Regions from separate parts of the Salimicrobium jeotgali genome, predicted to be linked through region 2. Evidence: riboswitches for the same ligand, from Rfam matches in the RefSeq annotation. Region 2 holds a riboswitch; the other holds the start of a gene.
What was found. A riboswitch is a leader RNA that binds a small molecule or an ion and turns the genes downstream of it on or off. The one in region 2 is predicted to bind lysine.

Region 1 (14,760 bases), 1.1 Mb from region 2:
GGTGGCGGTGGTTCAGGTGCTTTCTGATACGCCGATTCGATTCTCAACACGTACACTTATAAACCGTTAAATTTTCAATTTAAGCACGAGCCTCTTCAGGGGCCCGTGCTTTTTTCCATTCACTGAAAACCTGTGTTATCATCGTTCTAATAAGGGTATAGTTGAATATAAAAGATAAAGAGGGTACATATTTATGATTTTTGTGATTATTTCATTGATTATCGGGTTCCTTACCGCTTTCATCGGAAGTATAGCCGGTCTTGGCGGCGGAGTGATTCTAATACCGTCCCTGCTGTTCCTGTCCGATTTCTTCGAAGCTTTTTCGTGGGTTACTCCTCAAAAGATTGTGGCGATATCTCTCATTGTCATGATTTTCACCGGGATGTCTTCAGCCCTTTCCTATATTCGGCATAAGAGGGTCGATTTTAAACTAGGGGCTCTGTTTCTTATCGGAAGTATCCCGGGCGGCATATTCGGGGCGTACATTAACGGTTTTCTCAATGCGGATGTATTTTCCCTCATTTTTGGAGGAGTTATGATTTTCGTATCCCTTCTTTTCTTCCTGCCGAGGCGCCAGGGCTCCACGCCTCTCTTCAAGAAGGGGATGAAAGGAGTCCGGACAGTAGCCGGGGAGGAGTATCACTATACGGTTCCGATTACTCTCGGTCTTGTCCTCGCTTTCGTGGTCGGGACGTTATCCGGACTGCTCGGTATCGGAGGCGGATCGCTCATGGTGCCGGCGATGATTCTGCTGTTCCAGCTGCCTCCGCATATTGCCACAGCCACCTCGATGTTCATGATATTTTTTGCCGTAATCCCGAGTTCCGTGACGCATATCGGTCTCGGTCACGTGGACTGGTATCGGACGCTGTTCTTTATTCCGGGAGCGTATCTCGGCGGCACGGTCGGGGCGTACGTGAATCGTAAAATGAATGCGAAAAGTATAGAATGGGTGCTGCGCATTCTTCTGATTGTCGTAGGTATCCGTCTGATTTCTCAGGGATTATGATAAGGAGAAGAGATTATGATAGAGAAAATATTTATTTACTATACGAGCGATTTGCACAGTTATTTCGAAAAATGGCCGAAACTCGCCGGTTATATCGAAGAGAAACGGCGGGAGCATAGAAACAGAGAAGAAGCTTCTTTCGTATTCGACAACGGGGACCACGTAGACCGCTTCCACCCCGTGGCAGAAGGACTGAAAGGCAAAGGGAACGTGGAATTACTGAATGCAAGCGAATATGATGTAGTGAACTTCGGCAACAACGAAGGCATCACCCTTGCGGAACAGGAACTTTACCATCTGTACGACGAAGCGGACTTTCCGGTAGCCTGTGCGAATGCTTTCCCTATGTCAAAAGAAGATCCGGACTGGCTGAAGCCTTACGTCATCAGGGAGACTGCGAGCGGTGTGAAACTCGGCATCATCGGGCTCACTGCTCCTTTCCGTGTATTCTATCAGCTGCTCGGGTGGAAAGTGGAGGCCCCGGAGAGAATGATGGACAGGTATATGGAGGAAGTGAAGGCACAGAGTGATATCGTGGTTCTTCTTTCCCACCTCGGTTACCACACGGACCGGCAGATGGCTGCCGATTATCCCGGACTTGACGTAATCATCGGAGGTCATACTCATCACCTTCTTCCGGAAGGGGAGAAGCACAATGGCGTGCTGCTTACGGCTGCTGGGAAGCACGGAACACATCTCGGTGAAATTTTTATAGACTGGGATCATTCGAAGCAGAAACTGGTGAATAAGGAAGCGTACACGGTCGCATCCGATACGCTTGAAGAAAGTGCGGAAGTGAGAGAAAGGCTCGAGAATTTAAAAGAAAAAGCGCACCGGCGTCTTTATTCGACCGTGGCGGAACTGAAAACTCCTCTGACAGCGGACTGGTTCCATGAGACACCGCTGATGAGAGAACTGACGAAGGAACTGCGCAGCTGGACAGAGGCAGATATAGCTATGCTGAATGCCGGTGTCATTCTTGAAGGACTGGATGAGGGAGCCGTGACGTACGCGGATCTGCACCGGATCTGTCCCCACCCGATGAACCCCTGCAAGGTCCATTTGAGCGGCAAGGAAATCGTCGAAGTCGTCCGCTCCGCCTACACGAAACAGGTGACGGAATTTCCGCTGAAAGGGCTCGGGTTCCGCGGAGAAGTGATCGGTAAAATGATTTTTGAAGGTATTGAAATCGAAACGGCCACTTCCCCGGGCGGAGGCGAACACGTGCGTAAAGTATGGTTCGACGGTCAGCCGATCGAACGGGACCGCTGGTACAGTCTGGCTACAGCAGATACGTTCAGTTTCGGGAAGTTTTTCCCGGAAATCAGTCATAGTGCGACGAAAACGTATTACCTGCCGGAAATGCTTCGCGATCTGCTGCTTGAAGTTGTGCAGTCCGGAGAGTATTCTTCCCGGTAACGGTATCGAGGGCGTCGTCGTCCATTTTTTAGTAATAAGCCGGTTTAAAAGAATTGCTGGAGACGGCAATTCTTTTTTGAAGCTTAAGTCCCCTTGCAATAGGGAAGGGAAGCTGATAGAATTTAATCCGAATTGAATACGCGTGACCTTATCGCCACGATGAGGTAGAGGTGCAGGACATATCAGTATCGGGAACGAGCGTGACAGCGAAGAGCCCCCGGGAAAGGATGCCCTGCCGAAGTATGGACGGATCGTCATACCTTCCATGCTGGTACATGTTTGAATAAAAGATGTACTGTCATGCATGTTACATGCATGGTGCGCTACTGATCGCATGGAGGATAATCATATTGCTGAAGCAATGATGGATTATTTTCTGTCATTGTTTTTTTATATGCAAAAAAACTTCGATTACTCCTATGTTCATGTAGTCGATCCATGCCAAAAAAATTTTGGAGGTACGACTTTATGGAAGGAACAATCTATTCTCTTATACCGGCCGTTCTTATGCTTATTCTGGTCATAGCGACCCGGCAGGTTCTGCTGTCTCTCGGTCTCGGAATTCTCATCGGAGCGTTTATGCTTACCGGGTTCGACGTAACGGGAACTCTCAGTCTTCTGTGGCAGGAATTCTATACGATTTTCTATACGGACGGGGCACTGAATATCGGGAACCTGTACCTGCTCTCTTTTCTGCTGCTGCTCGGCGTCATGACCGCGTTCATGACCGCCTCCGGCGGAAGCAGGGCGTTCGGGAAGTGGGCAATTTCCCGCGTGAAGACGAAGCGGAGTGCTTCTTTAGTGCCGGCAGTGCTCGGTATCATCATTTTCATCGATGATTATTTCAACGCTCTTGCCGTCGGTCAGGTAGCCCGGCCGGTTACCGACAGACAAAAAGTGTCGAGAGCTAAACTCGCTTATTATATCGATTCCACTTCGGCTCCGGTGACGGTGATTTCTCCTATATCGAGCTGGGGCGCCTATATCATCGGTACAATCGGTACGATTCTCGCTGCGAATGAAATAACGGATATCGGGGCGTTCGAAGCGTTCATCCAGATGATTCCTTATAACTTCTACGTCTTTGCCGCGCTGCTTCTCGTCTTCCTCACTATAATGCTGAAGCTGGACCTCGGTTCCATGAAAAAGCACGAACGAAGAGCGGAGGAGACGGGGGAACTGACCGATCCGAAGCATACGGATATACCCGGGGATCTGAATGAAGAGTTCCATCCTCATGATAATGGACACATCAGACACCTGCTCGTGCCGATTGCCGTCCTCGTTGTGATGACAGTAGGGCTCATGATATTTACCGGCGTCCGGGCCAGTGAAGGTTCTGCGGATATTTTGAGTACGTTCGCCAACACGAACGTCAATTTCTCCCTGTTTTACGGAGGACTGACAGCGGCTGTCGTAGCGATTCTGATGTACACCGGTCTCCCTTCCGGCAAGTCTCCACTCCGGAAAGTGCTCCTGGAAGGAATCAAAGCGATGCTTCCGGCCATTTATATTCTTGTACTGGCATGGATGATCGGTTCAGTGATCGATCAGCTGAGTACGGGTGAGTATCTTGCCGGGCTCGTGCAGGCATCGAACCTGAATGTCGCCTATCTTCCCCTGCTTATTTTCTTTACGGCAGGGTTTATGGCTCTCGCAACTGGGACGTCCTGGGGTACATTCGGGATTATGCTTCCGATTGCAGGGGAAATCGCTGCAGTTACGGATCCGTCCTTCATTGTACCGGCACTGTCCGCTGTTTTGGCAGGTTCCGTGTTCGGGGATCACTGTTCCCCGATTTCTGATACGACGATTCTTTCTTCAACGGGAGCCGGATCCCATCACATTGATCACGTGCTGACCCAGCTACCTTACGCTATTATTGCAGCGGTCGCCGCTTCGACGGGATATTTCCTTTTTGCGCTGCTGGAAAGTGTGCTGGTACCGCTGCTTGCGACTCTTTTAGTAGTGGTTGCAGCCGGTTTCCTGTTCAAACCTGAAACGAATAGCTGAATGCCCCTAAAGACCGACGTGTGTCGGTCTTTTTGTTTATGTTGGATTGTCTAAAGTTTCTTTTGACATAGTTGAAATTTCCCATTATACTTTATACAAGATTACAGAATAATCTCATTTGTCCGAATTTTTTAAATTTTAACCATGGGGGACAGGTGAAGTCTAAAGGGAGGTCTTTTCTATGGAAAATCGCTCACAATGGGGCACCCGGGTAGGGTTCCTGCTTGCAGCGATGGGGTCGGCTATCGGCCTTGGTAACATCTGGCGTTTTCCGGCTACAGCTTATGAAAGTGGTGGCGGTGCATTCATCGTTCCTTATCTATTCGCGCTACTCACTGCCGGGATTCCGCTGTTGATTATGGAGTACACTATCGGTCACAGGTACAGAGGATCCGCTCCGAAATCCTTTGCTACCATCAACAAAAAAATGGAATGGATCGGCTGGTGGCAGGTGCTCGTCGCGTTCGTCATTTCGACGTACTATGCAGTCATCATCGCCTGGGCACTCATGTATGCTTATTATTCGATCGGTCTGTCCTGGGGGAGTGATCCGACGGCTTTCTTCGTGGGAGACTTCCTTAATCTTGCAGACCCCGGTCAGCTTGGCGGTCTCGTACCTAAAGTACTCATCCCTCTCGTTATTGTATGGGCTATAGTGCTCGGAACACTGTCTCGGGGAGTCAAAAAAGGGATTGAAGTCGCCAACAAGATATTCATCCCGGCTCTCGTCGTTCTGTTTCTTATCATCGTCGTTCGGGCTGTAACGCTTCCCGGCGCAATGAACGGTCTGAACAGCTTTTTCGAACCGGATTGGAGCCGAATACTGGATGCAGAAGTATGGATTGCTGCTTACGGGCAGATTTTCTTCAGTTTATCCATCGCTTTTGCAATTATGGTAACGTATGCCTCCTATCTGCCGAGAAAGTCCGATATTACGAACAACGCATTTATTACCGGTTTTGCGAACTCATCTTTTGAAATTCTTGCAGGAATCGGGGTATTTTCCGCAGTCGGATTCATGGCTTTCCAGTACGACACGACTGTGGCAGGCCTGGCAGCCGAGAAAGGGGTCGGAGGGATAGGACTTGCTTTCATGGTGTTCCCTGAAATCATCAGTCAGATTCCGGGCATACCGGGACTGTTCGGTGTCCTGTTCTTCGCCTCTCTCGTTCTGGCAGGGTTCTCCTCTCTAATCTCGATTTCGGAGACATATGTAGCCGCTGTATCCGAAAAATTCAATATTTCCCGTCAGAAATCAGTAATCTTCGGCGGAGGAATTGCAGCTATTCTTTCCCTGCTTTATGCAACAAGAGGCGGATTGAACATACTCGACACCGTCGACCACTTCATCAACAGCTATGGCGTGGCTCTTGCGGGTCTTGTCGAAGTAGTGGCTGTCGTGTGGTTCGCAAAAGAACTGAAAGCTCTTCAGGAGCATGCGAACTCAAGCTCTGACGTTATGCTTGCCGGCTGGTGGCGATTCTGTCTCGGTGTCATCACGCCAATTGTACTCGGGTTCCAGATGGTCCAGAACCTTACTGGTGAACTTGCAGAACCGTACGAGGGATACCCGACGGATTTCCTTATCTACTTCGGGTGGGTGGTGGCATTCGCTGCTATCCTGATCGGTTTTGCTTTCTCCATGAAGAAATGGCCACAGGGAACGGCGTTTGAAGACCCGACTAAGCCTAACCACAAGGAGGGGTCACTCTGATGGCTATAGTTATGTTCATTCTTACCATCACCATCATTTGGGGCGGACTTGCTCTAAGTATTACCAACGCTGTACGGAAATCCAAAAATTCATAGGATACAGGCGGTCTGCACTTGGTGCAGGCTGTTTTTTTATATGGGAAATACCCGGGAGGTGGTCGTTACCTTTTTCTTCGGAGTGTGGAATTATGGTATACTGGCAACAGTGTAAGAGGTGATAACATGTTGGAATTGTTAGGTAAACAATATGAAATTTTAGAGGATCACCGCAATGCGGTGGAAGAAGAGTCTATTGAACAAAGAGCAAGCGAGATACTAGGGAAATACGATTTCATCGTAGGTGACTGGGGATATGGTCAGCTCAGGCTGAAAGGGTTCTATGATGATCAGAACCAGAAAGCGACGTTCGATACGAAAATAAGCACGCTCGAAGATTATTTGTACGAGTACTGTAACTTCGGTTGTGCCTATTTTGTACTGAAACGCATTGATAAGTAGAAGGAGGAGGTGAATGCGCGCCCCTCTTATTTCTTATGAGAAACCGGGAAAGGTGTGAAACGGAATGTATTTTGTGAATCGTGAAGAGATTGATAACCTTCTCATCTACGTGGAAGAACTGATCCCTGAACTGCAGCAGGCAGGGATGGAGACCACTACGGAACGGCTTGCTCTGGAAAGAGCTACCCACATGAGTGTGGAAGTGATGATTGATGTGGGGAATAAAATGATCGACGGCTTCATCATGCGCGATCCGGGCAGCTACCATGATATTATCGATATTCTTATGGACGAAAAAGTTCTACCTTATGAAGAGGAGAATCAGTACAAGAGGATCATCGATATGAGAAAGGCAGTCGTGCGTGAGTATACGACCGTTTCCCATGAACGTCTGTTAAGCGAGTGGAACGAATGCCTCGGGTCTTTAAGACAGTTTCCGGAGCGTATCCGTCACTATTTGAATGCCGAACTGGGAAGTGTTTCGGCGTTTACGAAGGAGTGACAGCAATGAAAAAGTACAAAGGACTGCTGATCGACCTGGACGGTACGATGTATCGGGGGAACGAAGCGATAAAGGAAGCGCCCTTTTTCGTCGAAGAGTGCCGAAAACAGGGCATCCCCTACGTATTCCTTACCAACAACTCCTCGAGACAGCCTTTGCAGGTGGCGGATAAACTGAACGGGATGGGGATACACGCCCTTCCGGAGCAGGTATACACGTCCAGCATGGCGGCCGCCGCTTACATACAGCGCACGTTTCCTGAACCGGACGTCTTCATGATCGGAGAAGAAGGGCTCGAGTCAGCCCTGCTTGCAGGAGGCGCGACGCTTACCGAGGAGAACGCTGACGTGGTCGTCGTCGGTATTGACCGCGAGTTGTCGTACGATAAATTGAGGAAGGCTGCGCTGAATATCCAGAACGGAGCGGTGTTTGTAAGTACGAATAAAGACAGGGCGATTCCGACAGAAGAGGGAATGCTCCCCGGGAACGGAGCGATAACGGAAGCGATTGCTCTCACTACCGGAATCAGCCCCGTGTATGTCGGGAAACCGGAAGCGTTGATTGTGGAAGAGGCGCTGGAAGTGCTCGGTGTGAGTAAAGAAGAGGCGCTGCTTGTTGGGGATAACTATGAAACGGATATATCAGCCGGCATCCATGCGGGAGTGGACACACTGATGGTAGAAACAGGAGCGACCTCGTTCGAAGACTTGAACGAGGTCGCGAGTCAGCCCACTTATAAAGTGAAGAAACTGGATGAGTGGACGTTTTCCTGAGGCCCTTTATTCGTCGTTATCACCTGCAGCACTGTGGGCCAGCCTGCTGGAAGCAGCTGCTGCGATAGCCCCTACGATGTCATCGAGGAAAGTGTGGCATTTGCCGGACGATTTATCGTCCAGTTCTTTCAGAATGCCGGGTTTCTGTTTGTCGATGTAACCATAGTTGGTGAACCCGATGGAACCATAGACGTTCACGATGGAAAAAGCGATGATTTCATCGATGCCGTACAGACTTTCGTCGGTTTCGATTGTACTCTGAAGCGGTTCTTCGAGCTTATTCTCTTCTGCGAGCTTGTCCATTTGAATACCGGTGATAATGGCATTCTGTACTTCTCTTTTATGAAGGACTTTCTGGACGTTTTCCCGGCAGTCTTCCATCGTCAGACCTTCGTGATATTTCGCCTGAAGATAATAGACGAGATCCGCAATGTCATCGATTGATACACCGCGTTCTTTCAGCCACGCCCGTGCCGTCTGTTCCAGTTTGGTAATTTTATCACTCATTATAACTTCCTCCTAACGACTCAGTACAATTTTCTCTTTCCCTGGTTTATATAGGAACAAACCCGTGAATAAAGTATAACAAAGAGACAGACCGGATGTCTGTATCAAGAATGGGGGACTTATACATGCGAAAGCCGAAAGTATTGATTACGAGACCATTACCGGAAGAAGTCGTTGCTCCTTACCGTGACCGACTCGACATTGATATGTACGACATCGACCAGCAGATCCCGGAGGAGGAGCTGAAAGCGAAAAGAGGAGACATTGATGCTCTTGTTCCGATGCTGAGCGAGAAATTGGATGATGACTTTTTCCGGAACACGTCCGCCAAAATCGTAGCCAATCTGGCCGTCGGTTTTGATAACATTGATGTGGAATCAGCGCGGAAGAACGGGGTGACCGTGACGAATACGCCTGATGTTTTAACCGAAACGACAGCTGATCTTACGTTTGCTCTTCTGATGAATACCGCAAGAAGAATCAGCGAAGCTCAACATTACATAAAAGAAGACAGGTGGAAGCAGTGGTCTCCGCTGCAGCTGGCCGGCACGGATATCCACCATAAAACCGTCGGTATCGTCGGAATGGGACGCATCGGAGAGGCAGTGGCTAAAAGAGCCGGAGGTTTTTCGATGGAAGTGCTCTATCACAACCGTTCCCGTAACCCCGAGGCGGAAGAGCAGACAGGGGCCCGGTACGTTTCTCTCGATGAACTGCTTCAAACGTCCGACTACGTCGTCTGTATGACTCCGTACACGGAGGAAACCCATCATATGTTCAATGATGAAGCGTTCCGTACCATGAAAGACACCGCTTATTTCATCAATACCTCCCGCGGGAAAACGGTGGATGAAAAAGCTCTGCAGCACGCTCTTGAGAACGGGGAAATCAGGGGATGCGGCCTTGATGTGTTCGAAGAGGAGCCGATTTCTGCAAATCACCCGCTTCTCGGGTTGAAAAACGTGACGGCCACCCCTCACATCGGTTCGTCAACAACAGAGACGAGGTATCGCATGATGCAGCTCTGTCTCGACAACGTCACGCGTGTCACTGCGGGGGAGAGTCCTCTCACCCCGGTCACGTGAACATAAAAAAAGAGAAGGGGAGCCCCTTCTCTTTTTACGTAATGTATAATCAGAATACCTGCTCGACTTCGTAGATGCCCGGAACTTCCTGGCTGAGAGCCCGTTCGATTCCGGCTTTCAATGTAATCGTTGAACTTGGGCAGTTACCGCACGCTCCCATAAGGCGCAGGCGGACGATGCCGTCTTCTACGTCTACAAGTTCCACGTCCCCTCCGTCACGTAACAGAAATGGGCGCAGTTTATTCAGGACTTCCTGGACTTGTTCGTTCATATCCACTTGTTGTTGCATATCAACTTTCCCCTTTCGTGATGATGTTATCTATACTATATCACAAATGTAGCATCCATAGCTTTGGAAGATGAGAACTATTATCATTTTATCTTTTCTCAATAGTTTTGTAAAATGAAAGTAACCGATAAGGAGGAGAGGCCGGTGAATAAGGAGAATGTAACTATCACTGTGTACGGGGCGGATCAGCGCTGTGCGAGCTGCGTGAATGCGCCGGGGTCGAAAGAGACATATGAGTGGCTCCAGGCAGCCATCGGTCGCAAGTATGGAAATGAAGAAATCACTTACCGATACATTGATATATTTACTGCAGAAGAAGATGAGTACACCGAAAAGATTATGGAAGACGAGCTTTTTTATCCACTGGTGCTGGTCGAAGGAGAAATAGCCGGAGAAGGAGACCCGCGTCTCAAATCCGTCTATCAGCATCTGGAAAAGCACGGTCTTTCGGCACAGGAGGGATAAATTGAATCCTCTTATAGAATTTTGTGTAACGAACCTCGCCGACGGTTCCCAGGAAGTGAAAGAGAAGCTGGAGAAGGACCCGGATCTGGATGTTCAGGAATGGGGCTGTCTGAATCACTGCGGGATGTGTGCCATCAAAAATTACGCTCTCGTCGAAGGACAGCGGATATTTGCTAATTCTCCGGATGAACTGCTTGAGAAGATTTATGAATACCTTGAGGAAGAAGAGCTGATATGAATGGATTGAACATTTACTGATCAGCCTATATACTGATAGTAGAAAGGAGAGGTTCCGAATGGTTCTGAATATTACGGAAGCTGCAATTTACAGAGTGAACGAAATGCTGCAGGAAGAAGACTCTCAAGATAAATACTTACGCTTCGGTGTCCAGGGCGGAGGATGCAGCGGTCTTTCCTATAAGCTCGGTTTTGAAGAAACAATGAATGAAGAACTTGATATAGTAGAAGAACACGACGGCCTTCAGGTCATCATCAATAATCAGGATGCTGCAATTATTGAAGGGACGAAGATCGATTTCAAACAGAACATGATGGGTGGCGGGTTCACGATTGATAATCCGAACGCCATCGTATCGTGCGGCTGTGGATCATCCTTCAAGACAGCGACAAACGCAGGCACGCCGGACCCGAACTGCTGATTGCCGATTTCAAAGTTCGTTTTATATTCGTTTGAGGGAAACGACCCTCTTTCGTGTCTTCACATAATACACCTTCTTAGCGAACGGAACATTCGTCAGGGAGGTGTATATTTTTGTGGATTTATACCTAAGAAAAAAGCGGACTCCCTTGCCCTGGAAAAAACCGGGAAAATAAACTGAAGCTAACGTTGTGGGAGAAGATAACCTTAGTTATCTTTTTATTGGTTACAAAAAAACTATATACCAATTACTTAAATGTCCTGGAACTGAACGCTTCAGTTGAATAAAAAGAAAAAACTTTAAAATCTCTGTAAGATTTCGTGAGGTTGTGCGTCTAATATGTAGGAGGTGAAAAAGTGACCGGGCTGGAGGAGATATATAAACGGTATTTTAAGGATGTTTACTTATTTGTTTATAGCTTATCAAAGAATCGACATGTTGCCGAAGACATTACTTCTGAAACATTTTTGAAGGCTATCGACGCACTGGATTCATTTGAAGGAAAAAGCGACATAAAAGTATGGCTTTTTCAAATTGCTAAAAATAGTTATTACTCTTATTTACGAAAAAATAAGCATGTAGTAAACAGACAGGAAATTCCTGAAGAAACAGATGATACAAGTATAGAAAAAAAGGTTTTGGATAAGGAAGAATCGATGCGTATTCATAAAATTATTCATGCACTACCGGATACTTATAAAGAAGTAGTTACACTGAGAATGTTTGGAGAATTAAGCTATAAAGACATTGGTGAAATTTTTGGAAAAACGGACAATTGGGCCTGTGTCACTTTTTACCGTGCCAGGAAAAAAATCAATGAAAAAATGAGGGAGAACAAATGAAGGTAACGTCTTGTAATGTAATTCAAGATCTTATTCCTCTGTATGCAGAAGACATGCTTAGTGAAGATTCAAAAGAATTAGTAGAAATCCATCTGGACGAGTGTAAGGAATGTAACGAGTATTTAAATGAACTTAAGACGACAGAAAAGGGACATTTTCCGATAGAGACAGATTCTCGTCCGTTGAGAAAGATTCAGACTACTTTACGGAAAAAGAAATGGCAGACGATTATTTTTTCCGCACTGCTCACTCTTTTGATTGGTGTCCTTGCAGTATCTTTTTTGACAGCTCGTGAATACCTGCCATATTCAGAAGAAGTAGTGTCAGTCAGTGAAACAGATAACGGCTCAGTTCTTGCCGTTTTTGATGATGAGGTGGCCGGCTACGATCTTGAAACTTATCCAGATAAAAGTGGAACGGGTTCGATTTATCATTTGACGGCCTGGGAGACGAGTTGGCAAGACTTTACTAATAATGAAGGAAACGCGCCGATTGTATTGAACCCGGATGGTGAGTCAGTGGAGTCTGTGTATTACTATCACACTGACGGAAGCCAGGATCAGCTTATTTATGGAGAGGACCAGCATTCGGGAGGGGGCGTCGTTACATTGCCAAGATTGTCTTTGGCTTATTTCTCAGGGTTAGCAATGATTGCACTATTGTTCTGTGTAGGACTCATATTCGCTGTTCGTTCGAATGAAACCTGGGTCGCACGAATAACCAATGTAACTTTTCTTCCGTTATCTTATTTACTCGCTCAACTCATTGTAGTTGGATGGAATACCACGACATATTCAGTAACAAGAGACTTCACAGCTATTTTATTAGTTGCTATCTTATTATATGGGATTCTTTCGATAGGTTCAAAATGGGTGAAAACACGTTTAATTAAATGAAAAAAGTATAAGGAGGATAAACGTATGTTTAGTTGTGAACGGTACACGTTCTCTGTTCACCTCAGTAAATGAAAGAATAAGAGTAGTAGAATTAAGGAAGTAGTAATCTTTGAGATTGATGGTATCTTATTTCACACAGAGAGAAGCGTTGCACCGGAGACTGGACAAACTGTGATTAAGCGAACGAGACCTCGAAGGGGAAACTTAATTATGAATGAAAATAGTACATTGAAAAATCAAAATGATACAATTGCCGGTATAATTGCAATGTTTTTAATAATAGGTATGGCAATTACCGATGTTCCATTCCATTTGAGCGTGATTGTATTTATAAGTATTTTTTGATTAATTTTATATGGAGTATCTCAGAAAGAGAAAATAGGAAAAGCGGGGCTTATAAAGAATCATTCAAGATTTTATTAATAATGCTTCTGGTAACAGCTGCTATAGGTCTATGGAGAACTATATTTAGTTCATTTTATTGAGAATACTTCATGTCTTTTCAATAATTTATAAGTGTCCTGGGAAAGAAAAAGGATTAGAGAACTGTGCTGAAGAAATAATTAAAGAAGTGTAAAAGATCCGGGTGGAGCTTATATACTGTTACCAAGTAGAGCTTTATAAGGGTACTAACTTATAATAGCAATGACTCTTTGGGGAGGGGGACTATATGAACTGGCCAGTAATAAAAGACAGAAGATGGATGATATTGCAGTCAACCTCGATTTTTTTGGCAATCATTGCATTAATATTGGCAGTAAACAACAATAGTTACTGGGTGGTATTTTCTGCTCTTTCTATGCTACTGATGGTTATAGGTGTGGATAGAGCAGCCAAAATAACACATGAGAAACCTGAAATTGCAGAAGGTAAACACCCTTGTAAAAGACAGTAAGTTAACTTTTAGCATTATATAGAAATAAACTCTTACGTAATTTCTTTAGAATTATTATGAAAGACCTGATGTACACTCTTGTAGATAAGGGTTTGTCAAAAGAACATCCATCACCTAAATTATGTGAGAAAATTCAAAAAGTGTTTGAAAGCGCTTTATAGAAATGGTACTATTTTAATAAACACCGATTGGATCTGCATTTTGTAACGGCGGTTCGCTTTTATCCGGGCGGGCTATCCTTGCAAAAGATGCCGGAGATTCGGAGGAAACTTAATGTATGAATCACAGACGTGTTACATAGTGGGTGAATCCAAATCACCCGGGAATAATGCCATTACGAAAAAATATGATTCCTTTTTTGTCGGATTTGTCGTGGATATGAACAGTAATGAAATCGTCGATGTCGAATGTACGGCCATGCTGGACATCACCGTCCATTTTGTCCACAGTCTGTTCATCGGGAAAAAGATGACGGACGGGGAAACAGTCGAACAGGCGATTACGACGCGGTATTTCGGCTCCTCCAAAAAAGCACTGATCGTTGCTTTTAAACAGGCACAGCTGAAGTACTATGACATTATGAATATATGATACCGATTGCTTTATCTCACTGATCGTGGATAAAATCCAGTCGACAAGAAGCGTATTCTTGCCGGCTGGTTTTTTGTTTTTATACATAATATCAATCAAGGGGGAGAATCATTATGATCGAAAGTGGATTTCTTTATCTGGGAGTCATCATAGGTCTGGCCGGACTGGTAGCTTTTCTAGAATCATCAAAAAGTAAATTTTTCAAATACGTGCCGGGTATCGTGCTTATTTACTTCGGAGGTGCGATTCTGAAGACGACAGGCGTCATCGGTTCTACAGAGACTATTGACAGTACATATGGGAATGTCCGGGACATTCTGCTGCCGATGCTTATATTCCTGATGCTCATTAACTGTGACTTGCGTAAATTGAAAAAACTTGGTCCGAAGATGCTGATCGGTTACTTTACAGCTGCTTTCAGTATTATGCTCGGATTCGTCGTCACGTACCTGCTGTTCCAGGGGTTATATGCTGAAAATACGTGGCAGGCCCTGGGAGCTCTTGCCGGAAGCTGGACGGGCGGCTCCGCCAACATGGTTATCATTCAGGGGATCCTCGAAGTGCCGGAGAATATTTTTGGTTACGCCCTTATTATGGATACTGT
Region 2 (14,760 bases):
TGAAATCCACGTTACAATTCGCATATTTGTCCCAACTTTTCTGTATTAGTTCTACCTGTTACCCGGTAATTCAAAGACTAAAGAACAGATGACCCGCCCCGATCACCTGTCCCAAAGTCCGATCTATTGCACAGGAACTCCTTTATTTCTCTCCAAGAAATTTCTCTTTGAAGAAATCAAGTTGATATTCCAGAGAAATAGCGTCATTAAAGTAGAATTTTTTCGCATCCGCCTCATAAACGTTACCGTTCTTGACAGCCGGTATCGACTGATAAGTTTCCGTTTGTTCAAAAGAAGTCTCAGTATCGGAATTTTTACTGAAAATAATATAGTCACCAGCATATTCTGGCAGCACTTCAGGGGAGATAGCGTAGAACCCAGGTTCCATCGCCATCTCTTTTACTTTCTCAGGCATTTTCAGCCCCATTTCCTGATAGAGAATTTCTGTACCGCGGGCCCAATTATCACCGAATACGTACAATTCTTTTTCAAAATTCTCGATGACGGTCACCGTAGCGTCTTTTCCTATTTTTTCTTTGATCTTTTCACCGGTCTCCTTGGCCTCAGCCTTGCATCCATCTACCCATTTTTGAGCTTCCTCTTCTTTACCCAAAAGTTTTCCGATTTCCACGTGCTGCTCCAGATAACCGAGTTTGCCATACGTATATGTAACGGTTGGAGCTATTTCTTTTAGCTGACCTACATTTTCAGTACTTGCAAGACCTATAATCAGATCCGGATCAAGCTCGATGATTTTTTCCAGATTATCGGGGGACACTTCTTCCACGCCTTCAAGCCGGCTTTCAAAGTTCGGATTCATCTTCGACCATGAATCGACTCCGACTACGTTTCCATCAAGTTTCAGCACATTTCCTGCATAAGTGGAAAGTACGACGATACGTTCAGGATTCTCAGGAACTTTCACTTCCTCTCCACTTTCGTTTTCATACGTACGCATGGAGGAACTTTCGGAAGACGATTCCCCTCCTTGCTCTTTCTCTCCGGAACTTTCCTCATTTTCTCCTGAACTGCAGGCACTAAGCGCGACGAGCGCTCCCAACAGAATCATCAGTATTATTTTTTTCAATGGTATTCTCTCCTCTGGATAAATTGTAAGTAAAGCAAATCGGTTTTCCTGTTCTGGGTTCCGGCACGACATCCGCTTCTATGTTAAAAACTTCCCGGAGCGTTTCAGCCTGGATGACGAAATGGGCGTTCCCCGACTTAACGACTTTTCCGTCTTTCAGTGCGATGATATTATCCGCAAAGCGGGCGGCCTGATTTATATCATGCAGGACCATTACGATTGTCCGCCCTTCCTCCCTGTTAAGCCGTTCCAGAAGCTCGAGTACTTCGAGCTGGTGCGCCATATCGAGATACGTCGTCGGTTCATCCAGCAGAATCGTCTCCGTTTCCTGAGCCAGAGCCATCGCTATCCACACTCGCTGACGTTGACCTCCCGACAAGTTGTCTATGCCGTCATACTTGTAAGCGAGCACACCTGTCATCTCGAGGGACCAGTCAATAACTTCATGGTCTTTCTTCGAAAGCTTTCCGAATCCCGTCTGGTGGGGAAACCTTCCGTAAGAGACCAGTTCTCCTACCGTAAGCCCCGGAGCCCCTTCGGGAGACTGCGGCAAAATGGCCATTCGCTTTGCCAGTTCCCGGGTCGGGTATTTACTGATATTTTTACCATCGAGGGTTATCGCTCCCCCTTTAGCAGGAAGAATCCGGGCGATGGTCTTCAAAAGAGTCGATTTCCCGCAGCCGTTTCCCCCTATAATTGTAGTAATCTGACCACTCGGAATATCTACGTTCATATCCTCGATTATATTAACGTCGCTATAACCTGCGTCCAGGTTATTAATGTGCATATGGCCCACAGCCAGGCACTCCTTTCGATGAAGCGATGAGAATGATTATCAACGATAATGATAATACTTCAGGTCGATAAAGTCAATAAACCTGAAATATATTTCATTTCCTTTTCTTCCTGTTCCGAATATGTTTTCGTAAAAAAGACGCCATCAAAGATTACGGTGGCGCCTTAAGGCTTTGACATTCAAGAGTGTGAAAATAGCGAAGAACATAAGGAGCATAAAGACCTGCCATTGAAGATCACCGAGATTTTCATTTCTGAGCATGATCCCACGCAGAGCTTCCGCACCATAGGTAAGAGGCATCAATTTGCCGAGCACCTGCACCCAGCTGCTTAATCCTTCTATCGGGAAAAGTCCCGAGAAAAATAGCTGAGGTACGATAACAAGGGGTATGAACTGGATCATCTGAAATTCATTTTTCGCATATGTGGACAACAAAGTACCGAGACTGAGAGCAGTAAGGGCAAGAAGCATCGTAATAAACAATACCATCCACATCTCACCGACCATGTACATATCCAGCACATATACTGAATAGAGAACAATCAGAACGGATTGCAGGAGCGTAAATAATCCAAACCCGAGCAAATATCCTCCCACCAGCTCGTACCTTTGGATTGGCGTGGCCAGGACCCTTTCGAGAGTACCCTGGGTCCGTTCCCGGAGAAAAGAAACTCCCCCTACGAGAAATACAAAGAAGAATATAAAGAATCCGATAAGTACAGGACCGGTGTAATCAAAGAAATTCATGTCCTCTGAACCATGCCAATATTGAATACTCACTGCTTCTTTTCTATCTACTCCCATCGCCTCCTGAATAGAGGTACGTATCATTTGATGGTCTGTCGGGTCCGAACCTTCAAGAATTAACAGAGGTCTATTTTCATCCCACTTAAGTAAAGCATCGATCTCCGCATCATTCAGCTGTTTTTGTGCTGTCTTTTCGTCGAGGATTGATACTTCCATTTTTCCGGAAGCCAGCTGTTCGTAGATTTGTTCCGGTGCTTCCACCACAGCCACTTCAGCCGTCCGGCTGTCATTATCGAGTACAAGCCATAAGAGGGATAATATAAGTCCAGGCGCCACTACCATCAGGGCCACACTCCGCTTATCTCTCAGGAATTGGCGTAAAATCCTTTTGGCTACAATAAGAATGTTCAAGCTTCCTCACCTCCGAAATGAAGGAATACATCCTCGAGAGTCTGGGTATGATATTCTCTCTTCCATGCATCCGGGCTTCCGGCAGCTATTACTTTCCCCCCACGCAGCATTGCCAGCCGGCCACATTTCTCGGCTTCTTCCATCGAGTGAGTAGTGATCAGAATAGTCGTCCCCTGTTCTTTCAACCGGTAAAATTCCTTCCAGATGCTGCGGCGTACTACAGGGTCAAGTCCCGTGGTCGGCTCATCCAGTATCAGAATTTCCGGATCGTGAACCATCGCTATCGCCAAGGATAATCTTCGTCGCATCCCCCCGGAAAAAGAGCCGACGGAACGGTTTCTGTATTCCAGTAGTCCGGTAATACGAAGTACATATTTCATTCTTTCTTTTTTTTGTTTTCTGAGATAGAAGGAAGAAAAGAAATCAAGATTTTCCCAGGCGGTCAGTTCGTAATAAAGAGCATTTTCCTGAGCCATATAACCGTACCGTTTCATAAGCGAACGTTTCGGCATTCGCTGGTTCCTCAGCTTCACTTCCCCCTCCTGAGGGATGATCAATCCCGTCATAATGCGCACGAGTGTGGTCTTTCCGGATCCTGAGGGGCCCAGTAATCCGAATATTTCCCCGCGATCGATGAATATGTCGACATCCTCCAGCACTTTTTCTTTTCCGAATTTATGTGTTATTCCATTCAGTTCAATCATTTCGATCCCCCCCCTTCCTTTATTTTAACTTCTTTCAAAGGATAAAACTCTATTTATACAAAACTATTTAATTTTTTCTGCTTTCCTATTTGAAAGTGGTCCGTGGTAATTGTTAAAAACTGAAATTTTTGTAAGAGGTACGTTTTTTTATAATTTTGGAAAAAGCAACTACAGAAAAATTTTTTTAGTTTCAGTTAACTATTTTATAACTTCTTTAATCTCACAATTAATGTAAAAAGAGTTTCATCTGAATGGAGCGTGGGTACATTCCCTAGGAAGACATAATGATAAGGAGGATTCGTGTGAGCGATAAAAAAAGCAGAAAACAGGAACAACTGGAACGTTTTACAGCTGATGATCGCGATAAAGAGATGACCACGAACCATGGAACGAAACTCTCTGAAGACGAATTTTCCCTGAAAGCGGGAGAACGCGGGCCTACTTTAATGGAGGATTTCCATTTCAGAGAAAAAATAACGCACTTTGACCATGAACGTATTCCGGAAAGAGCCGTACATGCCAGAGGCTATTCCGCCCACGGAGAGTTTGAGCTCTATGAGTCTCTGGAACAATACACAACTGCTGATTTTTTGACGGATACAAGCAAAAAGACCCCTACCTTCACCCGCTTCTCCACGGTTGCAGGCTCTAAAGGGTCAGCAGAACTGGCACGTGACGTGCGTGGGTTTGCAACAAAGTTCTATACAGAAGAAGGCAACTTTGACCTTGTAGGTAACAACATACCGGTATTTTTCATTCAGGACGCCATTAAATTTCCGGATCTCGTCCACGCGCTAAAACCCGAACCGCATAACGGCATCCCTCAGGCAGCAAGTGCCCATGACACATTCTGGGATTTCATTGCGAATAACCAGGAATCGGCACACATGATTTTGTGGGCGATGAGTCCCCGGTCCATTCCGAGAAGCTTCCGGATGATGGAAGGTTTCGGTGTAAACACTTTCCGACTGGTAAATAAAGAAGGAAAAGGTCATCTGGTGAAGTTCCACTGGAAGCCGAAACTCGGCGTACACTCCCTCGTATGGGACGAGGCACAAAAAGTGAATGGTAAAAACCCGGATTTCCATCGTGCCGATCTTTACGAAGCAATTGAAAATGGAGATTTCGTCGAATTCGAACTGGGACTTCAGATAATCGATGAAGGAGATGAGCATTCTTTCGATTTTGATGTTCTGGATCCTACGAAAGTGTGGCCCGAAGAAGAAGTTCCGGTCAAACGGGTAGGTAAGCTGACGCTGAACCGGAACGTGGACAACGTGTTTGCCGAGAACGAACAGGTCGCTTTCCACCCGGGCCACGTCGTACCTGGAATCGACTTTTCCAATGACCCGCTGTTACAGGGACGTCTGTTCTCTTATACAGACACTCAGCTGACACGTCTCGGAGGGCCCAATTTCCACGAAATTCCGATCAACCGCCCCGTCTGCCCTTTCCATAACAACCAGCGCGACGGTATGCACCGAATGACGATTAACCGCGGTCAGTCGAGTTACCACAATAACTCGTTGGCGGATAACCATCCGCGTACTGTTCCTCCGGAGGAAGGCGGATTCGAACATTATCAGGAAAAAGTGGAAGGTGAGAAAGTACGCGCACGGAGCGAAAGCTTCAAAGACCACTTCTCTCAGGCCATCATGTTCTGGAACAGTATGAGTGAACACGAGAAAGGTCATATTAAAGATGCTATAAGCTTTGAACTTGGTAAATGTCAGCAGACAGCCGTCCGCGAACAGGTTGTGGATATGCTTTCCAATATAAGCGGAGATCTTGCTTCCTACGTAGCAGATAATCTCGGACTGGCAGCACCACAAAATCAGGCGGAAAATATAACAAAAACTTCTCCGGCTCTGAGCATGGCGAATACGGTACAGTCACCTGAAACCCGTAAAATTGCCGTGCTGCTTGCAGAAGGCTTCAACGGTGAAGAAGTTCAGGGAGTCCTTGACGGTATCGATAAAGCCGGTGCGGATGCTGAAATATTCAGTACCAAACTCGGTAAAATCAAAGCTGATAATGGGTACACGGTAGAGGCGGATCATACATTCCTTACCGGAGATTCCGTACTTTTCGATGCTGTGTACGTTGTAGGCGGCCCTGACCTCAGTGAATCTTACAAAATGAAGGCGAAGTACTTCACGAAAGAAGCTTACATGCACTTCAAGCCTGTCGGAGCGACTCACGACGGTAAAGACTGGCTCGAAGAAGCGGGCATGAGCGGACAGCCGGGAGTCATCACTTCAGATGATCTCGAGTCCTTTGGAGAAGACTTCATTAAAGCCGTAGCCGCACACCGTTTCTTTGATCGCGAATTAGTATAAATCAAAAACCCCGGATTCAGAGAATCCGGGGTTTCGTATGTCTTCAAAATCTGTTATGTAAGTCCTGATGTTATTTTGATAAATAATTGCGCAATCCTTCTGTTACTGCCTGAGCTACCTGATTCTGGTGGTCCCTCGTCTTTGCAAGATCCAGTTCGTAACCATTGGAAATATAGCCGAGTTCCAGCAATGCAGCAGGAGCCTTGTTACCACGAAGCACCTGGAAATTTCCATGAAGTGTGCCATCATCCTGATAACTTGTGCGTGCTGTGAGACGGTTCTGTATGGAGGCAGCGAGAGACGGAGACCCGTAGTAATAAGAGCTTATCCCTCTTGCACTTTCGTATTTGTGAGAATTGTAGTGAAGACTTACGAAAGCGTCTGCATTGTGACGGGCGGAAGATCCGGTGCGTTCGAAAAGCGAAACGTATCGGTCGGAGGTTCGTGTCATAATTACCTCCGCTCCGGCATACCTGAGTGCCCCTGCCACCGTCTGTGCGGTCTGAAGGGTTAAATTTTTCTCAAGCGTTCCATCTCTGCCTATCGCTCCGGGTTCGTACCCACCGTGGCCGGCATCTACAACGATCGTGGAATTCTTTAAAGAAGAAATATCATCAGAGGGGGAAGCGGAATGGGACGCTTTAACAGCAGTGGCCCTGCCGGAACTTGTCAAAAATCCTGCAATCCACGCCTCAGAGCCGTTACCAAGTTGAACTTTTACCCAGCCATTTTGTTCTTCTAATTTCTGATACGTGTCCCCCTGTCCGGCGAACCCGACGATTGGAGTCTCTGTGCCCGGCCCTTGTCGAAGGTAAACGGTATCAGCCTGGACGATTATGTCTCCTGAAGCTGTCTGTCCGGAGGAAGCGGAATTTCCTGCTGATACAAGATAATGACCCGCTACCCAGCCACTTTGTCCATTATAATCAACATTCGCCCAGCCGTATTTCTCTTCCTGCACTGTTACTTCCGTACCCCGAGAGAGCGCTCCCAGCACTTCGGACTCGCTCCCCGGCGCTTCCCTCAAGTACAGAGAGGAAGCGTCCACCTGCTTCGTGGAGTGACTGTCTGCCGCTACTGCAAAAGTTCCTGTAAAAATAAATAAAAAAGTAAGTAATAGAGCGGTAATCTGTTTAATAATGACTATCCCTCCTTTTGTTTGCCGGGCCAAGGCCGGCAGTTATCATTATAACACTTTTCCATAAAACGAACACCCAGCGAATGGATTAATTCAGAATCTGGTCTTAAATACAGGTATAACAAAAGTCCATGACAAAAATTATCCCCCCAGGAAGTCGGACGATGCTGTCCGGTTCCAGGAGGGGGTTCGACGTATAAATAAAAAAGAACAACACTTCGCATCCTGCGGGCACGGCCCGCAGAAGTCTCCGTGTTGTTCTCCAGAAAATCGTTTCAATGAATTAACCGGTCCTTGTCTTTCCATTATCTGTGCTGTCCCGGTCTCTATACAGCTTAAATGCTTGCTACTTTCTTTTGCTGATAAATATCTATCATATTATGCAGTGCTGAACATTCGGCGTCGTCCAAAGGAATCATAGGAAGGCGTACGCTCCCTACGGAAACTCCCATGTAATTCAGGGCTTCCTTCACAGGAGAAGGGCTCGGCTGGGCAAAAATAAGTTTCATCATAGGCAGAATGTACCCGTGCAGAGTGGCCGCCGTCTTCACATCCCCACGCTTGTAACTGTCTATCATGTCTTTCATTTCGTCACCGATAACATGGGAAGACACGGAAATGACTCCGGCGCCCCCTACGGATAACATCGGTAACGTCAGACTGTCTTCTCCGGTGTAAACGGAAAAGTCCTGAGGTGTCTGGCTGATGATACGCGTGGCAGCATCCAGATCACCGCTCGCTTCTTTTACAGAAACAATGTTCTTGATTTCAGCAAGCCTGATAATCGTATCGGGTTCAATGTTTACGACACTCCGTCCGGGAATATTGTATAACATGACCGGGAGTGAAGTTGCTGCAGCCACTTGAGAAAAGTGACGATACAGGCCTTCCTGAGAAGGTTTGCTATAGTAAGGAGCTACGAGCATAATACCGTCCACTCCCACTGCTTCTATCCGTTTCGTCAGTTCTACAGTGGCTTTCGTATTGTTGGAACCGGTACCTGCGATGACCGGTACTCTTCCGTCTGCGACTTCCACTACAAAGCGGCAAAGCTCCACTTTCTCCTCAGCCGTCAAAGTCGGGGACTCTCCGGTCGTTCCGGCTACGACAAGTCCCTCCGAGCCGTGGAGGATCAAATGCTCCACGAGGTTTCTCGTCCGGTTATAATCGATGTCCTCCTGGTCGTCAAAAGGCGTCACCATGGCCGTTAATAATTGTCCAAAATTCATTGTTACACACCCTTTTTGAGATTTTTAGATTTAGGTGCGGAGGACCATAATAAAAAGCAACAACGGAAATCAGGGCCGCTGTTGCCGTAGAAACATGTATATCGTTTCTCCGTAAGATAGCCCTCCATATAGTCTCCTATATGACAGTTCTGCATCTTTTAAATACCAGAACCAGCGGTCAGAATCATGAGGCTTCTGCCACTTCGGCAATGTCCCCTTTCGATGCGATTCACCGAAGCCTCCGCTTCTCCCTGCATCTACTAATGATTATTGCACCTCTACCCTTACTTCAAACATTATTTGAAATAAGATGTGGTATTGAATTACTTCCAACATACCAGAGCAGGGCCTTTTTTACAATCGATTCGTTTCAAAAAAATCTATTATCCCCGTATTTCTTCAACGCCCATTGCCGGCTTTGTTTAATTGTACTGTAAGAACCTGGCCGGCCAGGGGGTCCAGAACTTCATTCTTCATAAAGACGTCTCATTTTCTCAATCTCCTTCTCCACTTCCTGTTTAAGGGTACGTGGAGATACAACCCGGGCCTTGTGCCCCCACTGGAGTACCCAGGTGACGAGTCCCGTACTCATCTTCCCTTCTGTGGACAGGAGAAAATACTCTTCGTCCACCTGTTTCACCGATACTTCCAGACCGAATCTGTCGAGTACTACATTCAGAAGGGACTGATGGAATTTTATTTCGACTTTCATATTTTCGCCAGAGAACATGTGAAAGCTCTGATTAACGTACTCCTGAACATCGAAGTCACCTTTTTCAAACGTCTCCTCGGCGATACGGATGTTTCTTATACGATCCAGACGATAGTGACGCATCTCTTCTGTTTTACGGAACCAGCCGATCAAATAGTAGAAGTCGTTCTGCCAGATAAGGGCATACGGCTTCACTTCGTACTCGTCTCCGTTTCTATGATATTCGAACGTTTTATTCATGTTGTATTTACCATACTTGAAGCAGACGACCCGCTGCTCGGAAATAGCCCGGTGCACGTGATCAATATTGATTTTAACCTGATCATAATCGTTCGCTGTCATCTGTGAAAATATAAGAGGGTCCGGGAGGGTTGCAGCAATATGTCTGCTCGTTAATTTGCCCAGTTTTTTAATAAGTTTCTTTTTTTCTTCCCCATTAATGAAACGGGCCGACAAAATGGCATCATTCAACAATCGGAGCTGATACGTTTCAAACAATCTGTCCTGAAAACTGTAATATACTTTGCCGAATTTTCCCCGGTTTTTTATGATTTCATAACCGATCTCTTCCAGCACGTTCATGTCACTTTTCAGGGTTCTCGAATCGAATTCTCTATCCACCCCGAAAAACTCCTGTAACTTACTGCTCATTTCCGTAATGCTCAGTTCGTTATTTTCGTCCGTCTCTTCAAAAAGGATACGTAACAACGTTAACAGCCTGGTATTGTTGTTCAGTTCCAAATACTCACCCCTCGACGACTTCAAAATAGGTTCGTTTCATATATCTTAAATTCATAGTAAAATTTATTCACACTGTTGTCTATGCTCAATCGTTAAAAATGCCTACTATTCCCGCAGGTGAACATTTTTTTGTATTTCTGGTAATCTTTTATAAAACAGCTGTCTGGCCCCTGTTTTCATTTATTTACTGAGAACGGGTTTGAAATTGTTGTCACCTCCGGAGCGTGAGAGTATAATATTCCATTAGTCTATGCAAACTAAAGGAGGGTTATCAATGGTGGAACAGAACTACAACAGAGTTCTGGTTGCGGCATTGCTCATATCAGGATCTTTCATTACGATCCTTAACCAGACACTTATGATTACGGCCATTCCTCCGATTATGGAAGAAATGAGTGTATCAGCCAACTCCGCCCAGTGGCTGACCACCGTCTTTATGCTCGTGAACGGAATAATGATTCCGATTACCGCATTTTTAATAGAAAAATTCACAACAAGACAGCTGTTCATGACAGCTATGACAATTTTCTTGGTTGGAACATTTCTTGGAGGTATCGCTTTTAACTTCCAGAGCTTAATCGCGGCACGCGTAATTCAATCAGCCGGGGCCGGTATCATGCTTCCGCTGATGCAGACGGTCTTCCTGCTTATATTCCCGGTGGAAAAACGCGGAACGGCCATGGGGTACATAGGACTCGTTATTTCCTTCGCCCCTGCCATCGGCCCTACCCTTTCCGGGTGGGTGACTGAAGAATTTACATGGAGATACCTGTTCTGGTTCATCTTCCCGCTTGTCATTATTATGATTTTGGTAGCTTTCTTCGTACTGAGGAACGTGACGGAACTAAAAAATCCGAAACTCGATATTCCTTCCGTACTTCTTTCCACGTTCGGCTTCGGAGGACTACTGTACGGATTTACAAGTGCCGGAAACAATGGATGGGGAAGCCCTATCACTCTCCTCGGCCTTGCAGCCGGGTCCGTCATTCTCTTCGCTTTTATCAGAAGACAGTTGAGTATGACTCATCCGATGCTTGAGTTCAGGGTATTCAAACTGAAAACATTCAGACTGACTACCATTATCGCCGGCATCACGTTCATGGGGCTTATAGGTTCTGAAACACTGATTCCGCTTTTCATGCAGAACATGCGTGGTTTCACTGCGCTCGAATCCGGTCTCGTACTTCTTCCGGGGGCTCTCATTTCCGGGTTGATGTCTCCTATTACCGGAAGGATTTTTGACCGGATCGGAGGACGTGTGCTCGGAGTGATAGGTCTCTCGATCATGACGACCGGGACAGTCCTTTTGGGAGTACTTGATACGGAAACGACTCTCACTTACCTGGTGGTCGTCTACGCTATCCGCATGTTCGGTTTCTCAATGGTGATGATGCCCGTCACCACTTCAGGTTTGAATGAGCTGCCTAATAAACTTATCCCGCACGGAGCTGCGGTGAGTAACACGATGAGACAAATCGCTGCTTCTGTGGGTACTGCCGTTCTAGTTACTCTGATGACAACATCCAAAGACGTAGCAGCATCTCTCACATCCATGGAGAGGCCGGATATCTTTGGGGTTAATTTCGCTTTCTTCCTCATTGCCGCTCTCTCGGCGGTATCAACGGTTCTTGCTTTATTCATTAAGCGCACCTCTCCGCCTAGTGACGAGCAGTGGGACGAGTGGGAAAGACAGGCTCAGGAACAAAAAAACGAAAAACAAAAAGAGAAAGCAGCAGGCGGATAAATCGCCTGTTGCTTTCTCTTTTGCTATATTGTCTTATTAACGGAAGCTTTTTTCCATCGTTACGTGCGGAATATTGGCATCCATAAACTCATCAGAAGTCGTACGATAGCCGAGACTTTCATAAAAAGTTTCCGCCCGGGTCTGAGCATTCAACTTCGCCTTATCCCTTCCTTCTTTCTGGACGCGCTCTTCCATCGTACCTATCATCTGTTTCCCGAATGACAAGCCACGATGTTCCTTGAGCACACAAATACGTTCAAGTTTTCCGTAGTCATCCATTATGCGGAGACGTGCGGCTGCGACGGGCTGATCGTCTTCATAACCAACGAAATGCACAGACACTTCATCAAGACCATCATGCTCCTCTTCTTCTGTGACATTCTGTTCTTCAATAAACACTTTTCTCCGTACGGAGTAGGCATCTTTTCTTTCCTCTTCTGTAGATACTGTCTTTATTTCTATAATTTCTATTCCCCTTTCAGGCGGAACGTTTCATACACACTCCACGATTCGTTATCGAGCTGGTAGAGCAGTTGAAAACGGTCTAACCGGTCGGTAAGATCGAACTTGGACATCCGCAGACTTTCATATATGTCGGAGAATTCATCGTCCGACAGACTCTGTGCAATAGTGATATGCGGTACGAAAGTATGTTCTCTTTCTCCTTCAAGAGCACCTTCATGCATTTCTTCACTCAGTCTGTGGAGATCTTCGTTAGGCTCTATCTTTAAATACAGCACGTTTGCTGCCGGCTTAAAGGAACCTACCTTCTTCACTTCTATATCGATCGGCCTCGTTTTTTTTGCAATCTCATCCAGCGCAGGGATAATGGTTCTCTCGATTTCTTCATCGTCCGATTCAAAAGGATATTTCAAAGTGATGTGAGGCGGTACGAGAGCATAATGAGAGTCGTACCTTTTTCTGTAAGAGTTTGCCTCATCCTGGACTTTTTTAGACGGAAAAATAGCTATACCATATTTCATCTTGCGTCCCTCCTGTTCATTTTCCGATTATAGTAACAAGTCCCCTTTTGAAGTCTTTCTGCCAGGACCCCCATGTGTGGTCCCCTCCTTCAATTTCGTGGAACGTGTAATCGAACGGTTTTCTTTCAAGGTATTTATTCAGTTCGCGGTTCGGATTGAGAAAATCCTTTACTTCGCCTTCTGTGGTAGTTACTTCTGTCTCTTTAGTACCAATCGTATGATAAATCGACAGCGGTGTGAAGTCGCTTGCTTTCTTAGCTTCTTCCAGTACCGTCTCATTCACGAACGGGCTCTGCATTATAATGTTGGAAAAAGTATAAGGATAACGGCATCCGATCATGAAAGCCAGAGAACCTGCGAGGGAATCACCGATCAGTGTACGACAGCTGGCCATACAATGACTCGGATACGTCTGATCCAGGAAAAGAACAACTTCGTTTACAATAAAATCTATATAATTCTGCTGTCTTTTCCCTTCCGGATGGTATTTATCCTGCCTGTCGAATTTATCTTCATAATGGATCCCCACAAAGATAGTCGGAGAAATCTGTTTGGACTCATGAAGTTCATCGCTCAGGGTAGCTGCCCTTCCCATCTGAAAATAATCGTCCCCATCCTGCATGATACAGAACTGATATTTGTACAGTTCGGAAAAATTCTCCGGTAAATATACTTTCAGTTTCATTTCTTCTTTTAAATACTCACTGTTTATCGTATGTTCTTCGAATGTGCCTTTCCTTTTCACATGAACACCCCTGCATCGTTTAATCATCCATAGATTTTACCCTTACGTTGAAGTTTCAAACATTTACTTTTATTTTATCATAGTTAAGCTTTCGAATCTTTATTTAAAAAACGTTTGACATATATAGAGTACACATAGTATATTATTACATGTCTTACTTACATATTCAAAACACGGGCCGTTAGTTCAGCGGGAGAACGCTTGGTCGACAACCAAGAGGTCGCTGGTTCGATCCCAGCACGGCCCACTACTGAAAGTCTTTTTCTTCCTTAGGGAGAGAAAGACTTTTTTTGTTGAGGAAAACCATTACGGAAGTATTTTTTATTATCATATAAAGATTTCTCATGTACAATTATTATTATCTGCATAAGAAATCGATAGAGGTGAAATTATGTCACATACTGAAGAAAAATATTACATCGGCATCGGTGCTTCCGCAGGAGGCCTCGAATCTCTCGAACGCTTTTTCAAAACCATGCCCAACGATACAGGTCTCACTTTCATTATCATCCAGCATCTTTCCCCCGACTTCGAAAGCCACATGGATGACCTTTTGCGCCGCTATACGAGTATGAATATCCATGTAGCCGAAGACATGATGGCGACGGAGCCGAACTCCGTCTACCTTATCCCGCCCCGTAAAAATCTCTCCATTTATCATGGCACTCTCCATTTAAGTGAACAAACCGAACGAAAACACCTGAATCTTCCGATAGACCTGTTTTTTAAATCACTGGCTGAAGACCAGGGTAGAAACAGCATCGGGGTCATACTCTCCGGTACCGGAAGCGATGGTACTCTCGGGGTTCGTGCCCTGAAAGATGCCGACGGAATGGTGATAGCGGAGGACGAGACTACTGCCAAATTTGACGGGATGCCACGAAGTGCGATTTCCACCGGTCTCATCGACTACATTCTCCCTCCGGATGACATGGCTGAAGAGATAATCAATTACGTTACTCATCCGGCAGACCCCGTTAACAGGTCTTTACAAACCTCCGACGGAAAAAGTATGTTGTCGCGGATAAACAGAATTATGAGAAGTCACTCAAAAATAGATTTCGATAACTATAAAGAGACGACGATGATCCGCAGGATTAACAGAAGAGTGAAGCTGAACCGGCTTCAAACACTTGAAGAATACGCGGAACATCTCTCTAATTCGGAAAAGGAAAGAAATATACTCCAACAGGAATTGTTTATAGGCGTCACCGGTTTCTTCCGGGATAAAGAGGCTTTTGACAGTCTTACCGAAAATGTCCTCCCCAAACTCGATTATAACAAGGAGGCTCTCCGGATCTGGTCCGCCGGGTGTTCCACCGGCGAAGAAGTTTATTCGCTTGCTATACTTCTATGTGAATACATGGAAAAAAACAATCTGCAG

Region 1: it holds a riboswitch for lysine, as region 2 does, so the genes downstream of both, AAV35_RS03825 (Na+/H+ antiporter NhaC family protein) here and dapA (4-hydroxy-tetrahydrodipicolinate synthase) in region 2, are expected to answer to the same signal.

Annotation. Positions count from the first base shown of each region.
Region 1 covers NZ_CP011361.2:770,699-785,458, forward strand. The annotation lists gene AAV35_RS03810 (DUF2207 domain-containing protein) at 1-27, shown strand, start outside; gene AAV35_RS03815 (sulfite exporter TauE/SafE family protein) at 194-1,009, shown strand; gene AAV35_RS03820 (bifunctional metallophosphatase/5'-nucleotidase) at 1,025-2,428, shown strand; lysine riboswitch at 2,586-2,762, shown strand; gene AAV35_RS03825 (Na+/H+ antiporter NhaC family protein) at 2,897-4,441, shown strand; gene AAV35_RS03830 (sodium-dependent transporter) at 4,623-6,155, shown strand; gene AAV35_RS03835 (methionine/alanine import family NSS transporter small subunit) at 6,155-6,250, shown strand; gene AAV35_RS03840 (YutD family protein) at 6,377-6,652, shown strand; gene AAV35_RS03845 (DUF86 domain-containing protein) at 6,717-7,154, shown strand; gene AAV35_RS03850 (TIGR01457 family HAD-type hydrolase) at 7,160-7,927, shown strand; gene AAV35_RS03855 (phosphatidylglycerophosphatase A family protein) at 7,934-8,434, opposite strand; gene AAV35_RS03860 (2-hydroxyacid dehydrogenase) at 8,560-9,519, shown strand; gene AAV35_RS03865 (NifU family protein) at 9,569-9,808, opposite strand; gene AAV35_RS03870 (YuzD family protein) at 9,953-10,273, shown strand; gene AAV35_RS03875 (YuzB family protein) at 10,275-10,511, shown strand; gene AAV35_RS03880 (HesB/IscA family protein) at 10,570-10,932, shown strand; gene AAV35_RS03885 (RNA polymerase sigma factor) at 11,289-11,774, shown strand; gene AAV35_RS03890 (zf-HC2 domain-containing protein) at 11,771-12,670, shown strand; gene AAV35_RS14610 (hypothetical protein) at 12,881-13,015, shown strand; gene AAV35_RS03895 (hypothetical protein) at 13,341-13,565, shown strand; gene AAV35_RS03900 (DUF3870 domain-containing protein) at 13,839-14,156, shown strand; gene AAV35_RS03905 (DUF819 family protein) at 14,270-14,760, shown strand, end outside.
Region 2 covers NZ_CP011361.2:1,821,313-1,836,072, forward strand. The annotation lists gene AAV35_RS09090 (FecCD family ABC transporter permease) at 1-24, opposite strand, end outside; gene AAV35_RS09095 (iron-hydroxamate ABC transporter substrate-binding protein) at 143-1,087, opposite strand; gene AAV35_RS09100 (ABC transporter ATP-binding protein) at 1,038-1,883, opposite strand; gene AAV35_RS09105 (ABC transporter permease) at 2,028-3,041, opposite strand; gene AAV35_RS09110 (ABC transporter ATP-binding protein) at 3,038-3,745, opposite strand; gene AAV35_RS09115 (catalase) at 4,030-6,084, shown strand; gene AAV35_RS09120 (N-acetylmuramoyl-L-alanine amidase family protein) at 6,155-7,255, opposite strand; gene dapA (4-hydroxy-tetrahydrodipicolinate synthase) at 7,558-8,451, opposite strand; lysine riboswitch at 8,561-8,740, opposite strand; gene AAV35_RS09130 (helix-turn-helix transcriptional regulator) at 8,918-9,904, opposite strand; gene AAV35_RS09135 (MDR family MFS transporter) at 10,179-11,648, shown strand; gene AAV35_RS09140 (GNAT family N-acetyltransferase) at 11,685-12,047, opposite strand; gene AAV35_RS09145 (YjcG family protein) at 12,116-12,631, opposite strand; gene AAV35_RS09150 (alpha/beta hydrolase) at 12,648-13,376, opposite strand; tRNA gene AAV35_RS09155 (tRNA-Val) at 13,552-13,623, shown strand; gene AAV35_RS09160 (CheR family methyltransferase) at 13,768-14,760, shown strand, end outside.